DNA from 3 places in the Bradyrhizobium sp. LB11.1 genome. Region 3 is predicted to be linked to each of the others. Evidence: predicted binding sites of a transcription regulator. Region 3 holds the regulator's gene; each other region holds the start of a gene.
What was found. The regulator LexA, encoded in region 3, represses DNA repair genes until DNA is damaged. The targets are predictions, from matches to a motif close to TGTTCNNNNTGTGTTCNG.
Positions count from the first base shown of each region.

Region 1: the regulator LexA is predicted to act here: its motif matches at 3,966-3,983, upstream of ABIA96_RS24100 (DNA recombination protein RmuC).
Region 2: the regulator LexA is predicted to act here: its motif matches at 2,090-2,107, upstream of ABIA96_RS22330 (YifB family Mg chelatase-like AAA ATPase).

Region 1 covers NZ_JBEPTH010000009.1:263,168-268,070, reverse strand. The annotation lists gene dapD (2,3,4,5-tetrahydropyridine-2,6-dicarboxylate N-succinyltransferase) at 1-164, shown strand, start outside; gene dapE (succinyl-diaminopimelate desuccinylase) at 187-1,353, shown strand; gene truA (tRNA pseudouridine(38-40) synthase TruA) at 1,516-2,253, opposite strand; gene fmt (methionyl-tRNA formyltransferase) at 2,373-3,308, opposite strand; gene def (peptide deformylase) at 3,320-3,844, opposite strand; gene ABIA96_RS24100 (DNA recombination protein RmuC) at 4,015-4,903, shown strand, end outside.
Region 2 covers NZ_JBEPTH010000008.1:242,816-247,718, reverse strand. The annotation lists gene ABIA96_RS22345 (CpaE/TadZ family protein) at 1-726, shown strand, start outside; gene ABIA96_RS22340 (tetratricopeptide repeat protein) at 769-1,551, opposite strand; gene ABIA96_RS22335 (PilZ domain-containing protein) at 1,693-1,938, opposite strand; gene ABIA96_RS22330 (YifB family Mg chelatase-like AAA ATPase) at 2,155-3,693, shown strand; gene ABIA96_RS22325 (hypothetical protein) at 3,802-4,275, shown strand; gene ABIA96_RS22320 (PAS domain-containing hybrid sensor histidine kinase/response regulator) at 4,397-4,903, shown strand, end outside.
Region 3 covers NZ_JBEPTH010000005.1:323,261-328,163, reverse strand. The annotation lists gene ABIA96_RS15840 (hypothetical protein) at 37-216, shown strand; gene ABIA96_RS15835 (molybdopterin molybdotransferase MoeA) at 503-1,714, shown strand; gene lexA (transcriptional repressor LexA) at 1,891-2,592, shown strand; gene ABIA96_RS15825 (hypothetical protein) at 2,779-2,982, shown strand; gene ABIA96_RS15820 (hypothetical protein) at 3,177-3,611, shown strand; gene ABIA96_RS15815 (ComEC/Rec2 family competence protein) at 3,622-4,903, opposite strand, start outside.

The DNA.
Region 1 (4,903 bases), on a different contig from region 3:
TCGGCGAAGTCCCGGAATATTCAGTGGTCGTGCCCGGCGCCCTGCCCGGCAAGCCCATGAAGAACGGCCAGATCGGCCCGAGCACCGCCTGCGCCGTGATCGTCAAGCGCGTCGATGAGCGCACGCGGTCCAAGACCAGCATCAACGAGTTGCTGCGGGATTAAGCCCGGCACTACGAGCCCAAATATGACCGATGCCCTGTCCATTGCCCGCGACCTGATCCGTTGCCCGTCAGTAACTCCGGCCGATGCCGGCGCGCTCGGGGTGCTTGAAAAAGCCCTCAACGCGGCCGGCTTTACCTGTCACCGCGTGACCTTCAGCGAGCCCGGCATCGCCGACGTCGACAATCTCTATGCGCGGATCGGCACTGAAGGGCCGCACGTCACCTTTGCCGGCCACACCGACGTGGTGCCGCCCGGCGACGAGAGCGCCTGGAGCGTCGGTGCGTTCTCGGGCGAAGTGAAGGACGGCTTCCTGCACGGCCGCGGCGCGGTCGACATGAAAGGCGGCATCGCCTGCTCGGTCGCCGCGGTACTGGAGCATCTCGCCGCGAATGACGGCAAGCCGCGCGCGGATGGAATGGGCTCGATCTCGTTCCTGATCACCGGCGACGAGGAAGACGTCTCCATCAATGGCACGGTCAAGCTGTTGAAATGGGCTGCCGGGCGCGGCGAAAGATTCGACCATTGCGTGCTGGGCGAGCCCTCCAATGTCGAGACGCTCGGCGACACCATCAAGGTCGGCCGCCGCGGCTCGCAATCCGGCACGCTGTATGTCGATGGCGTGCAGGGCCATGTCGCTTACCCGCACCGCGCCGCCAATCCGGTGCCGGATATTTCGCGGCTGATCGTTGCGATCTCCGACGAGCCGCTCGACCACGGCAGCGCCCAGTTCCAGGCGTCCAATCTCGAATTCACTTCGGTCGATGTCGGCAACAAGGCCAACAACGTCATCCCCGGCGAGGCGCGCGCAAAATTCAACATCCGCTATAACGACAATCATACGCAGGCGAGCCTGCGCGAGCTGGTCGAGACACGGCTGACCAAGGCCTGCGGCAACCGCATCCGCGCCCGCATCGTCTGGGAGCCGTCGAACTCCAACGTGTTCGTGACCAAGCCCGGCCCGTTCACCGAACTCGCAGTCTCAGCGATCGAAGAAATCACCGGCCGCAAGCCGGAGCTGTCGACCTCAGGCGGCACCTCGGACGCGCGCTTCATCTCGAGCTATTGCCCGGTAATCGAGTTCGGCCTGGTCGGCCAGACCATGCACCAGGTCGACGAGCGCGTGCCGGTTAAGGATCTGGAGAAGCTGACGCAGGTGTATCGCGGGATTTTGACGCGGTATTTTGGGTAAGACTCTACTCTCGCCCAACACTCCACTGTCATCGCCCGGCTTGACCGGGCGATCCAATACTCCGAGGCAGCAGCGATAGCATCGAAAGGCCGCGGCGTACTGGATGCCCCGGTCAAGCCGGGGCATGACACCGATGATGAGACAAGGGCGTCCGGCTCTCGTCTAATAATCCACCTTCACCAGATACAGTCCCTCCGGTGGCGCGACGATGCCGCAGGCGGCGCGGCTGCGGGCTTCCAGCGCTGCGGAGAGATCGTCTGCGGTCCAGCGACCTTCGCCGACCCAGACCAGCGATCCCACCATCGAGCGCACCTGGCTGTGCAGGAACGAGCGCGCCGAGGTGAGGATCGTGATCTCGCGGCCGTCGCTGAGCACGTCGAGCTGGTCGAGCGTCTTCTCCGGCGATTTGGCCTGGCACTCGGTGTCGCGAAAGGTCGTGAAATCGTGCTTGCCGAGCAGGCGCTGTGCGGCAACATGCATCGCATCGGCATCGAGCCGGCGCGGCACTCGCCAGGCATGGCCGATGTCGAGTGCGAGATTGGCGCGGGTATTGATGATGCGATAGCGGTAGTGACGTTTGATCGCGGAGAAGCGCGCCTCGAACGTGTCAGGGACGATCTCCGCCTCCAGCACCGCCACCGGATGCGGGCGCAGATGCGCGTTGAGGCCATCGCGAAAACGGCCCTGCGGAAACTGCTTGTCGATATCGACATGCGCGACCTGGCCACGCGCATGCACGCCGGCATCGGTGCGGCCCGCACCATGCACCCGCACATCCGCGCCGGTCATCGCCTTCACCGCGGCTTCCAGCGCGCCCTGCACCGACGGCAAGGTCTCCTGCACCTGCCAGCCGAAGAACGGCGCGCCGTCATATTCGATGGTGAGCTTGTAGCGGGGCATCTCAATCCGGGTGGTGTCATCGCCCGGCTTGACCGGGCGATCCAGTACGCCGAGACATCTCCGTTAAGCCGAGAAGCCTCGGCGTACTGGATACCCCGCCTTCGCGGGGTATGACAGCGTTAGGTGAATTTGGCGCCTGCCTTCACAGGCACGCCGCGCAAGAAATCGGTGGCCTGCATCCGGGCCTTGCCCTCACGCTGAAGCTCGAGGATTCGGATCGCGCCCTCGCCGCAGGCGATCGTGAGCTGATCGTCGAGCACCTCGCCCGGCCCACCCGAGCCTTTCGCGAGCTCGCAGCGCAGAATCTTCACGCGCGCATTTTCGCTGACGCCGACCAGTTCGGCCCAGGCGCCCGGAAATGGCGACAGACCGTGAACATGGCGCAGCACCTCGCGCGCGGGCTTGCTCCAATCGATTCGCGCTTCGGCCTTGTCGATCTTGGCAGCATAAGTGACGCCGTCCTCGCTTTGCTTCTTCAGCTGAAGCCCACCGCGATGGAGCGCGGCCATCGCGCGCACCATCAGATCGGCGCCGAGGCGGGAGAGGCGATCATGCAGGTCGACCGCGGTCATGGTGTCCGTGATCGCGAGACGCTCGGCCATGGCGACGTCGCCGGTATCGAGGCCGACATCCATCTTCATCACCATCACGCCGCTCTCGGCATCGCCTGCCATGATCGCGCGGTTGATAGGAGCTGCGCCGCGCCAGCGCGGCAGCAGCGAGGCATGCAGATTGTAGCAGCCGAGTTTCGGTGCATCGAGAATCGCCTGCGGCAGGATCATGCCGTAGGCGACGACGACGGCGGCATCGGCGTCAAAGGCACTGAACTCGTCGAGTGCTTCCTGCGTCCTCAGCGTCTTTGGCGTCAACACCGGCACGCCGAGTTTTCGCGCGGCCTCTTCAACCGGCGTCGGCTGCAATTGCAGGCCGCGGCGGCCGCCGGGCTTCGGCGCTCGGGTGTAAACGGCCACGATCTCGTGGCCGTGCGCGACGAGCTCAAGCAGCGTCGGCACGGAGAAATCGGGCGTGCCCATGAAGATCAGGCGGAGGGGCATGACGGAGAACCTTACTCCCCCCGCTTGGCGGCTTTCTCGAACTTCTTGATCACGCGGTCTCGCTTGAGCTTCGACAGATAGTCGACGAACAGCACGCCGTTGAGATGGTCGATCTCGTGCTGGATGCAGGTGGCGTAGAGACCTCCCGCGTCCTCCTCGTGCACCTTGCCGTCCAAATCAGTAAAGCGCACGCGGACTTTCGCAGGCCGCTCGACCTCCTCGTAATATTCGGGGATCGACAGGCAGCCTTCCTCATAGACCGACAGGTCCTCGGAGGACGCGATGATCTCGGGATTGATGAAGACGCGCGGCTCCGGCTTGGTCTCGCCTTCCTGGTCGGGCTTGGCGAGATCCATGGTGATCAGCCGCAGCGGCTGCGCGATCTGGATCGCCGCGAGCCCAATGCCGGGCGCGTCGTACATGGTCTCGAACATGTCGTCGGCAAGCTTGCGGATCTCCGGCGTGACCTTCTCGATCGGCTTGGAGACCAGACGCAGCTGCTTGTCGGGCAGGATGATGATTTCTCTGAGGGCCATGGCCGCGATTTAAGCCGCATGCCGGATGCGGTCAATGCGGCTCGGAACCCCGTTGACGCTCCGGTAACCATAAAACTTCAGGTTTCGGTAACCATAAAAATTAGGGGCCGTTAACCGCCGACGTTCCCTCTTCGTTCGCCAAGACGCGCGAATCGGTTAGAAGAGCAGCCATGAACGAGATCATTTTCATGTTGGGCGACTGGCCGGTGCGCATGATCGATGTGCTGATCGGCTTCGGCGCCCTCGTCCTCATCCTGCTGGTGGTGATTGCCGTCGTGATCGCGCGATCGGGGCGGCGCGGTGCGGAACTCGCGATGGCGAACGCCATCCGCGCCGACGAGCTCGAGGAGCGCCTGAGCCAGGTGCTGCACGCCCAGAGCGAAGCCTCCGGCCGGGCCGACGCCATGACCCAGGCATTGGCCGGCCGCCAGGCCGAGATGGCGCGGGCGGTCAACGAGCGGCTGGATTCGGTGACCCATCGCGTCGGCCAGTCGATGGAGCATTCGACCCGCAACACCATGGAAAGCCTGCGCGCACTGCACGAGCGGCTCGGCATCATCGACAGCGCGCACAAGAACCTCACCGACCTCACCACGCAGGTGACGACCCTGCGCGACGTGCTCGCCAACAAGCAGTCGCGCGGCGCCTTCGGCCAGGCGCGGATGGAGGCGATCGTCCAGGACGGCCTGCCGAAGGGGGCTTACGAATTCCAGTTCACGCTCTCGACCGGCAAGCGTCCGGACTGCGTCGTGTTCCTGCCCGACCAGCGCCCGCTCTGCATCGACGCGAAATTCCCGCTCGAAGCGATGACCGCTCTGCACGACGCCCGCACCGACGAGGAGAAGCGCGTCGCCACGCAGCGGCTGCGCGGCGACGTGATGAAGCATGTCAGCGACATCGCCGAAAAATACCTTGTCACCGGCGAGACCCAGGAGATGGCGCTGATGTTCGTGCCGTCGGAATCGGTCTACGCCGAAATCCATGACGGTTTCGACGACGTGATCCAGAAGGCCTATCGCGCCAAGGTCGTGCTGGTGTCGCCCTCCTTGCTGATGCTCG
Region 2 (4,903 bases), on a different contig from region 3:
GTGATCGATCTCGACCTCGCCTTCGGCACCGCCGGCCTCGACTACAACCAGGATCCGGCGCAGGGCATCGCGAACGCGGTGCTGTCGCAGGATCGGCCTGATACGGCGCTGATGGAGCGCCTGCTCTCCAAATGTACCGAGCGCCTCAGCCTGCTTGCTGCACCCGCCACACTTGATCGCGTCTACGATTTCGGTGCGGAAGCGTTCGATGCGATTTTCGATACGCTGCGCATGACCACGCCCTGCATCGTGCTCGACGTGCCGCATCAATGGTCGGCGTGGACCAAGCGCGCGCTGGTCAACGCCGACGACATCGTCATCGTGGCCGAGCCGGATCTCGCCAATTTGCGCAACACCAAGAACATGCTGACTGTGCTCAAGGCGGCGCGGCCGAACGACCGGCCGCCGCTCTACTGCATCAACCAGGTCGGCATGCACAAGCGCGCCGAGATCGACGTCAAATCCTTTGCCAAGACCATGGAAAGTCAGCCGCTCGCGGTGATCCCGTTCGATTCAAAGCTGTTCTCGACTGCGGCCAATAACGGCCAGATGATCGCGGAAGTCTCCAAGAGCCACCGCACCACCGAGCTGTTCCAGAACATGGCCAACCGCCTCGCCGGGCGCGGCGAGGTGAAAAAGCCGAAGCGTTCGCTGCTCGGACCGCTGCTGAAGAAGCTGAAGGGCAGGACGGGACGCGGATCCGCTCCGCATCGCAAGGCGTCGTAAGGGCGAGAGCGTTTTTGCGCGAGCTGGACTCTCGGCGGCCGGTTACTTCTCCGCCCGCTGCCGCTGCTTCTTCGACAGCAGCTGGCGCAGCGCCGTGACCTTTGCCGCCGCCTGATCCGGCGGCAGATCGGCCTTCACGATAGTCTCTGCCTCGGCCTCGCGGCCCTGCAATCCCAGCACGAGCGCAAAATTGGCGCGGACCCGCGCATCGTTCTGATTGCGCTGATAAGCGCGGCCGAGCACCTGTTCGGCCTTCGGCAGATTGTTTTGCAGCATGTAGGATAGGCCCAGATTGGACAGCACGGTCGGCTCGTCGGGCACGATCTTCAGCGCGGTCGCATAATATTGCTGCGCTTCCTCGTTGCGGCCGAGTTGATCGAGCGCCGCGCCCTGCGCCGACAGGATGTGCCAGTCCGGATCTTCGGGCGTATGCGCGCGGCTGAGCACGTCGAAGGCCTGCTGGAAATTGCCGTTGTCGGCGAGCGCGCGGCCATAGCCGGCGAGCAGCGCCTTGTTGCTGGGATGGGCAAGCACGGCCTGCTCCATCACGGCGACCGCCTGGGCGCGCTGGCCGGTCTGGCGCAGCGCCTTGCCGTAGTCGAGGGCGATGGCGGGATCGCTGGGCTTGGCGCGATAGCGCTCGCGTAGGCCGTCCATGTCCGGCCTGGCGTCGGCCGTGGCCGCGGGGTCGGATTTGCCGCCGGTGCCAAGCGCGCCGGTCACGTCCTCCAGGCTCGTGGTCTGGCAACCACCGAGGGCAAGCACCGCGAGCGCGGGAAGCAGGAATCTCGCCGGGAAAGAGGCAAGGGACGAACGCTTGGACATACTCTGATCACCGCCGGCGGACTGATCAGAGATGCTTTGCCGATTAACGCTAAATTCCCGTTAAGGAAGCGCGCCTCGGGACTCAATTGTTAGCGCATGATCTTTTTGAAAACCGCTTCACAGTTTCCGGATCACGCGCGCTCAGTCGGTGAATTCCGCACCAAACTCGCAACCGATGCGCCAGCGCAGGCGGCATTGGCGGGAATAGTCGGGGGCGAAGATGATGGTGAATTGCGGCGGCAATTCCAGGAACTCCGCCACGACCTTCACGCCACCATCCGAGATATCCGTGATCGTGCAATCCCGCGGCAGCGATCCGGCGCCAAGATGAATCTTGGCAAGCCGGGTGCACATCCGACGTTCGCTCTTCCGGCGATTTGCAAGCATTTGAATTGTTCACCCGTTAGAGCACGGCCCATCCCGCACCTCTAGGAGTAGCGGACATTCGTTGGAATGTGCTGAGGAGAGCCGGTCGCATTCGAGGCGTAGTGTCCGCACCCCGTTTACGATTGGTTAGGGCTCGCGGCGCCGCCATCATCGTTCCCGTATTGTTCTTGTCAGGGCGATCCCGGTCTGCTACCCCTAATTGTGCGAGGGGGCAGCATGGTTCAGCGGGTTTCGACAGTCGCCTTTGAGGGGATCGAGGCTCGTGCGGTCGACGTACAGGTCCAGGTCGCACCGGGCCTGCCGGCGTTCGCCATTGTCGGCCTTCCAGACAAGGCGGTGTCGGAGGCGCGCGAGCGGGTCCGGTCGGCGCTGATCGCCTCGGGGCTTGCGCTGCCGGCGCGGCGGATCATCGTCAATCTCGCCCCCGCCGACCTGCCCAAGGAAGGCAGCCATTACGACCTGCCGATCGCGCTTGGGCTGATGGCGGCGATCGGTGCGATCCCGCCGGATGCGCTGACGGGTTTCACCGTGCTTGGCGAGCTTGGCCTCGACGGCTCGATCGCGCCCGTGGCCGGCGTTCTGCCCGCCGCGATCGGTGCCAATGTGCGCGAGGAAGGCCTGATCTGCCCGGCGGCCTGCGGCTCGGAAGCGGCGTGGGCGAGCCCGGATATCCAGATCGTCGCCGCACATTCGCTGATTCAGATCGCCAATCATTTCAAGGGCACGCAGGTGCTGTCGCGGCCCGTGCCGAAGGTGCATGAGGCGGCAGCCTCCCTGCTCGATTTGCGCGACATCAAGGGCCAGGAGAGCGCCAAGCGGGCGCTGGAAATCGCGGCCGCCGGCGGACATCACCTCCTGATGGTCGGCGCGCCCGGTGCAGGCAAATCGATGCTGGCGGCGCGTCTGCCCTCGATCCTGCCGCCGCTGTCGCCGGGTGAACTGCTTGAGGTCTCGATGATCGCCTCCGTCGCCGGCGAGATCAAAGGCGGCGCGTTGACCTCGCAGCGGCCGTTTCGCTCGCCGCATCATTCCGCCAGCATGCCTGCGCTCACCGGCGGCGGCATGCGCGCAAAGCCCGGCGAGATTTCGCTGGCGCATCAGGGCGTGCTGTTCCTCGATGAGCTGCCCGAGTTCGATCCGCGCGTGCTGGATTCGCTGCGCCAGCCGCTGGAGAACGGTGAGGTCTCGGTCTCCCGCGCCAACCACCGCGTGACTTATCCCGCGCGCTTCATGCTGATCGCGGCGATGAACCCGTGCCGCTGCGGCCATGCATTCGAGCCGGGCTATGCCTGCAAGCGCGGGCGCATCGACCGCTGCACCGGCGACTACCAGGCCCGCATCTCCGGCCCGCTGATGGACCGCATCGATCTGCGGATCGAGGTTCCGGCCGTGACCGCGGCGGATCTGATCCTGCCGCCGCCGGCGGAAGGCTCGGCCGAGGTCGCCGCACGCGTCGCGGCGGCGCGCGACATCCAGCTTGCGCGCTACGCGGATGCCGGTCTGCCGCAGGTTCGCACCAATGCCGAGGCGCCGGCGTCCGTGCTCGAAGACATCGCCAAGCCGGACGCGCAGGGACAAAAGCTGCTGCGCGAGGCCGCCGAAACCATGCGGCTGTCGGCGCGCGGCTACCATCGCGTGCTGCGGGTGGCGCGCACGCTCGCCGACCTCGACGGCGCCGACAAGATCGGCCGGCTGCATCTCGCCGAAGCGCTGTCCTATCGCGCACTCGCGGAGGATGTGCGCCAGATGGCCTGATCATCCAGCGCATCAACCCGGCGGTAACGAGTTTCCTTTACGCTCTGCAAACCATAGGCCCACAAGTTCCCGAGCGGCCTTCGCGAGTAGCTTGGCGAGTAGAGTGTCATGTTGCGTTTCAAGGTCCTGGCCTCAGTGGTTCCCCTGTTGGCGGCTGCGATATTCGCCCGCGGCGAGATTGGATCGGTCTCCCATCCCTGCGTCGCCCTCGGCGATACTTCAGTCGAGCTGACATCCCTGTTCTGGACGGCCGGCGTCCATGTCGCCTTCACCGACGACCAGTCGCGGGCCACGGTGCGGGTCCAGATCACCGACGATGCAGACGCCGCGGACTTTGCGGTCGTGGACGACGGTCTCGGCTCCGAGACAGAGTCGTGCCAGGCCAATCCGGCGGCACGCCTGATCACGATTGCCGCCCAGCCGGTCGATGGCGGCCCGGTCATTTATCTCTCCACCGAAGGCCCGGCCGATTACCGCATCTATGTGCGCTCGAAATCGTTCTCGCAGCGCGAGGCCGCGGCGCTGATCGTCGGCGCTCATGACGGCCACCGCCCTCTCCCCCTTCAGGCCGCCTCCCTCTGAGGCATTAACACCTCGTCAACCCTGTTTGGAGGCGGCCCCAAAGCCTCAAGCTGTTCGCAAGGTCGGCGAGACATCGTCGCAAACGGCGGTGGCGGGACTTCAGGAATCAGGGTCGGTGGCGATGGGTCGGACGTTCCGGATCAAGGTGCACATGCGCCGCTTCAGGCGACAGCACCCCCGAATTGCTTTCGCGATCCGCTCCTTCATGATCTTCTCGGCGACGTTCGGCGGCGCCTATGGCTTCGTCACCGGCAGCCGCGCACAAAATTCCGGCTACGATCCCAACACGTTTGCGATCGGCGCGAGCTTCCTGTTCGCGCTGGCCTGCCTTGGCCTCGCGACGCTCAGCATGCGGCTGCGCTTCGTCAACAAGCGGATGCGCAAGCTCGCCGCCCATAACGAGGCGCTGATCGATCGCAATTGGGAGCTGAAGGAAGCCGAAGAGCGCGCCCGCAGCCTGTTCGAATCGCAGGGTGACCTGATCGTGCTGCGCGACCACCAGGGCCGCATCAATTTCGCCAACGACGCCTATTGCGCGCTGGCTGGGCAGACGCGCAGCGCGCTGATCGGCACACGGTTCGACTTCGACGTGCTCGAACAGGGCGACAGCGCGCGCGAGAGCAACGGC
Region 3 (4,903 bases):
TCAGTCCGTTGGGAATTCTACATCGGAAGTATCGACGTGTTGGGCAAAACCTACCTCACCAAGCAGGCCTCCCTGCTGATGAAATTCGCCAGAACCACCTCGGATTCTGAGCTCTCCGCAAAATTGATCAGCAAGGCCGCCGACCTGAAGGCCCTGGCGGATCCGATGCCCGACAGGGATCAGGGGCCTATGGCGCCCGATGTCAGTCCGGACTAGAAGCCAGGAAACAGATCGACGCTCGCCGTGGCTCTCGTATTCCGTCCTGGCCATAACCCGATCCTCGTGCCGGCCTCTTTCGCCTTCCGGATCATGCCGCGGCGTGAGATTGATTGCCCGAATGGCGGAGCGCCACTTCAATCTCGGCATCAAAGCAAATTGCGGATAATCGGCCATTCGAGCCCGGAAGCGCACGCTCCGCGCCAGTATAGCCCTTTTGCGTCCGCCCTCCCGCTCGGCTAGAAACTTGCCGACCGAGTCTTTCGACTTGTAGCGGGAGTTCGCCGTGGCCTTGATGCCCGTTTCCGATGCGCTTGCAGCAGTGCTTGCGGGTGCAGCGCCCATGGCCGAGGAAATGGTCGCGCTTGACGCGGCTTTCCATCGTGTGCTCGCGCGCGACGTCGCGGCGCGGCGGACGCAGCCGCCGCAGGCCATGTCGGCGATGGACGGCTATGCCGTCCGCGCAGCGGATGCGGCCGAGGTCGACGCGCAGCTCATCGTCATTGGCGAAGTCGCGGCCGGCCGGCCGTTTGCAGGAACTGTCGGTGCCGGCGAAGCCGTGCGGATCTTCACCGGTGGCGTCGTGCCCGAGGGCGCGGACGCAGTCGTGATCCAGGAGGACACCCTCGCAGACGGCAACCGCATCACGATCAAGGAGGCAGGCGTCACCGGGCGGCACATCCGCCCCGCCGGCATCGACTTCTCCGAGGGTGACGTGCTCCTGCGCAAGGGCGTCCGGCTCACCGAGCGCGATCTCGCGCTGGCCGCCGGCATGAACCATCCGAGCCTTGCCGTTCGGCGCCGCCCGAAGGTCGCGATCCTCGCCACCGGCGACGAGCTGGTCATGCCGGGCAGCACGCCGGGCCATGGCCAGATCGTCTATTCCAACGGCTACGCCCTCCATGCGCTTGCCCGCAGCGAGGGTGCCGACACCGTCGACCTCGGGGTTGCCGCCGACACGCTTGCGGCGACCACCGCCGGCATTCGCCGCGCCCGCGAAACCGGCGCCGACGTCCTGATCACGACGGGTGGCGCGTCGGTCGGCGACCACGATCTGGTGCAGCAGGCACTAAGAGCCGAAGGCATCTCGATGGCGTTCTGGAAGATCGCCATGCGGCCGGGCAAGCCGATGATGAATGGGCAGCTCGGGGCGATGCGGGTGATCGGCCTGCCCGGCAATCCCGTGTCATCCTACGTTTGTGGGTTCCTGTTCCTGGTGCCGCTGATTCGCGCGCTGTCGGGCCGTTCGGTCGTTCACCATCGCCGCGAACACGCGGTGCTCGGCCGCGACGTCGGCGCCAACGACCAGCGCGAGGACTATCTTCGCGCGCGCCTCGATGTGCGTGATGACGGCACGCTGGTAGCGCATCCCGTCAATCACCAGGACTCCTCGCTGCTTGCGAATCTCGCTGCGGCACAGGCACTTCTCGTGCGCGCGCCGTTCGCGCCGAAAGCCGAAGCCGGCACGCCTTGCGAGGTGCTGCGACTGCCCGTCTGACCGCTGTGTTCGCGTGCGCTCCGCGAACTTAAGCGCGTTCACGGTAAATTAAGCAGTTGCGGAACATGTATCGAACATATAGTGTCCGTTCATGATTTGTTTCGAGCATGTAGCGGCTTATTGCTGAATTCAGCGTCTCGGAATCGGACGACATCAACCGGGGGATTTTGGTCGAGATGTTAACGCGCAAACAATACGAGCTCCTGCGGTTCATCAGCGAGCGGCTGAAGGAAAGCGGCGTGCCGCCCTCCTTCGACGAGATGAAAGATGCGCTCGATCTGCGCTCGAAGTCAGGCATCCATCGTCTGATCACTGCGCTCGAGGAGCGCGGCTTCATCCGCCGCCTGCCCAACCGCGCTCGCGCCATTGAAGTGATCAAGCTGCCTGAGCTCCAGGCCGCCGCCGGCAGCCGCCGCGGCTTCACGCCGAGCGTGATCGAGGGCAATCTCGGCAAGGTGCGAACGACCTCCAGCCTGCCCGCCGACGAAGGCGAGCGTCCCGTCGCGGTGCCCGTGATGGGCCGGATCGCGGCCGGTACACCGATCGAGGCCTTGCAGACCCGGAGCCACACCATCAGCGTCCCGCCGGACATGCTGGGCTCGGGCGAGCACTACGCGCTCGAGGTGCGCGGCGATTCGATGGTGGACGCCGGCATTCTTGACGGCGACATGGCGCTGATCCAGCGCAACGAGAGCTGCGACACCGGCGATATCGTGGTCGCCCTGATCGACGACGAGGAGGCAACCTTGAAGCGCTTCCGCCGCCGAGGCGCCTCTATCGCGCTCGAGCCGGCGAATTCAGCTTACGAGGTCCGCATCCTTCCACCCAACCGGGTGAAGATCCAGGGTAAGCTCATCGGGCTTTATCGCAAATACTGAGGCGGTTGCGCCCTGCCGGCGGCAGGCCGCGCGTCAACAATTCGAGCGGACGATTGTCCGCTCCGGCTGGATAGTCTTTCTGGTTTCGCACAGATTATCCGGCCACCTCTCCGGCGCGACATCCTCGGCACGCCGCAACGAAGCACCGATCGCTTCGCAGGGCTTTGCGAGACCGAGGAGACAACCATGCGCAAGATCATTTTGGGCGCCGTCACAATGGCGCTGATCGCAGCATCAGCGTCACAAGCTTTCGCGTCGCAGCCAAAGCATCACGCCCGCAGGGCGTCGCGGGCCACGTGCGAACAATTCCGCGGTGCCCGCAATGCCGCCGAACAGCAGACGCAGCCGACCTGGCAATATTCAGGCTGGTCGGCACCGGCCGACTGCTGACGGAGAGCCTCGAAGAATGCGCAAGCGCAGGCTTTGTTCCTCCTGCATTTGAAAAAGAAAATGTGATGGCAAGCTGCGGACCCGAGCCGCAGATTTGCCCACAACCAAGCAGACGCTTGCAGGCTTCCACTCTGATAGAGGCCTGCGCCTCCGAGACAGAGGCGCGGGTTGCTATCCTGATTGAGGAGCACCCGATGTGTGACTACAGCCTGCATGCCGTCGCGACGCGTCCCGCAGAAGTCGGCGAGACGATCGTCGCGACAACGTTCCGCGGCACCTCGACGCGCGGCTTCGCTTCCGAAGCCGACATGTCGGTCGCGGTCTGCCTGCTGCCGGGAACGGAGCTCGCCTTCGCCGACAACGTCCGCTACGACAATCGCTGGATCTGGACGCGCACCATCAGCTCCCGCGTCGGCAAGTTCGGCAAGGTCGATCCGCACATTCCGGATCGCCATCACGACGCGATCGAATTCCCCGACGGCAAATACGTGCTGGTGACACAGCTGGTCGAAGGCCAGCGCGCGACCGTGCTGCAGCTGCCCGTGACCCAGCCGCTCGGCGAGCGCGGGCACAAGCCGCAGATCACCGCTGACAGTCGCCCGACGCCGCCGCGTCTGCCAATCGCTTGAAGCGTGGATCTCAATCCTCGGCCTGAAGGTCGGCCTCCGATGGCGTTGCGTCTTTGGAGCGCGGAGCCGCCGATCGTGGCATGAGGGCCAGTCCGGACTCTCCATCGCCGGCAGCTGCCGGCGACCAGGGTCGGCTTGTGCCCTTCGCTCTCACCGCCGCGATCGCAAAGCCGCCGCCACGCCGTGTCAGCGCGAGCGCGCCCTGGCTCACCAGACGCGGCCGATCCACCACCATCGCGGCGCAATCCGGCGGCGCCGGCCGGGCCGTCACGACCAGTGCAGCACGGCTGCAATCATCTGCCAGCGCGTCGATACGCAGTGCCAGCGCAATCATGCGGCCGTCGGGGAGCGGCGTCACGCAGCCGGACTCGTCGCACGACACGCCTTCGCTCAGCGAGGCGCTGCCCGCATCGCGCGGGTCGGCGTCCGCCGCGAGCCACTCCTTGAGCAGGAAATTGTCCTTGCTCGTCCTGATCAGATGCAGCTGCCCGTCCCTGCCCCGCACCGCGACGGCGTGGCCGTCGCCGGCAATGAGAATGTCGGGCTGCCGGACCGACAGACCCCAGATCGTTGCCGCCACCAGCACGCATGCGCCGGCCCAGCGTAGCGGCGTGCGCAACAGGCCCATCAGGATGAGCCCCAGGCTTGCCGCGACCAGCGGCGCAGTGCCGAAGGCGCCGACGTGGCCGATAGCACCCGGCAACGCCGCCACCCAGCGGGTGACCACGATCATCCAGTCGATGCCGATCCCCATCAACCACCAAAACACGCCGTCGAGCCCGAACGGCGCCGCGAGCAATCCCAACAGCCCGGCCGGCATCACCAGCGCCGAGACCACCGGCATCGCCCCGAGATTGGCGAGCACGCCGTAGGGCGTGACGCGATGAAAATGGAAAGCGGCATAGGGCGTCGTTGCAAGCCCCGCGATCATCGAGGCCATGAACAACATCGCGATCTCGCGGCCGCCCCATAGCGCGATCCGCGCAGTCGTCGAATGATCGGGTGATGCGAACAAGTTCGGCATGCCGATCTGCACCAGCGCGACGAGCCCAAGCGTCGCCGCGAACGACATCTGGAAGCTCGGGTGCACCAGCGCTTCCGGCGCGACCGCGAGCACGATCAGCGCTGCCACCGCCAGGGTGCGGAACGTGATGGCGCGGCGATCGACCATCACCGCGATCAGCACCACCGCGGTCATGAAAAACGACCTTTGCGTCGCAACCTCCGCGCCCGAGAGCAGCAAATAGAATGCGGACGCGAGCAGCGCCGCGGCGGCGGACCATTTCTTGATG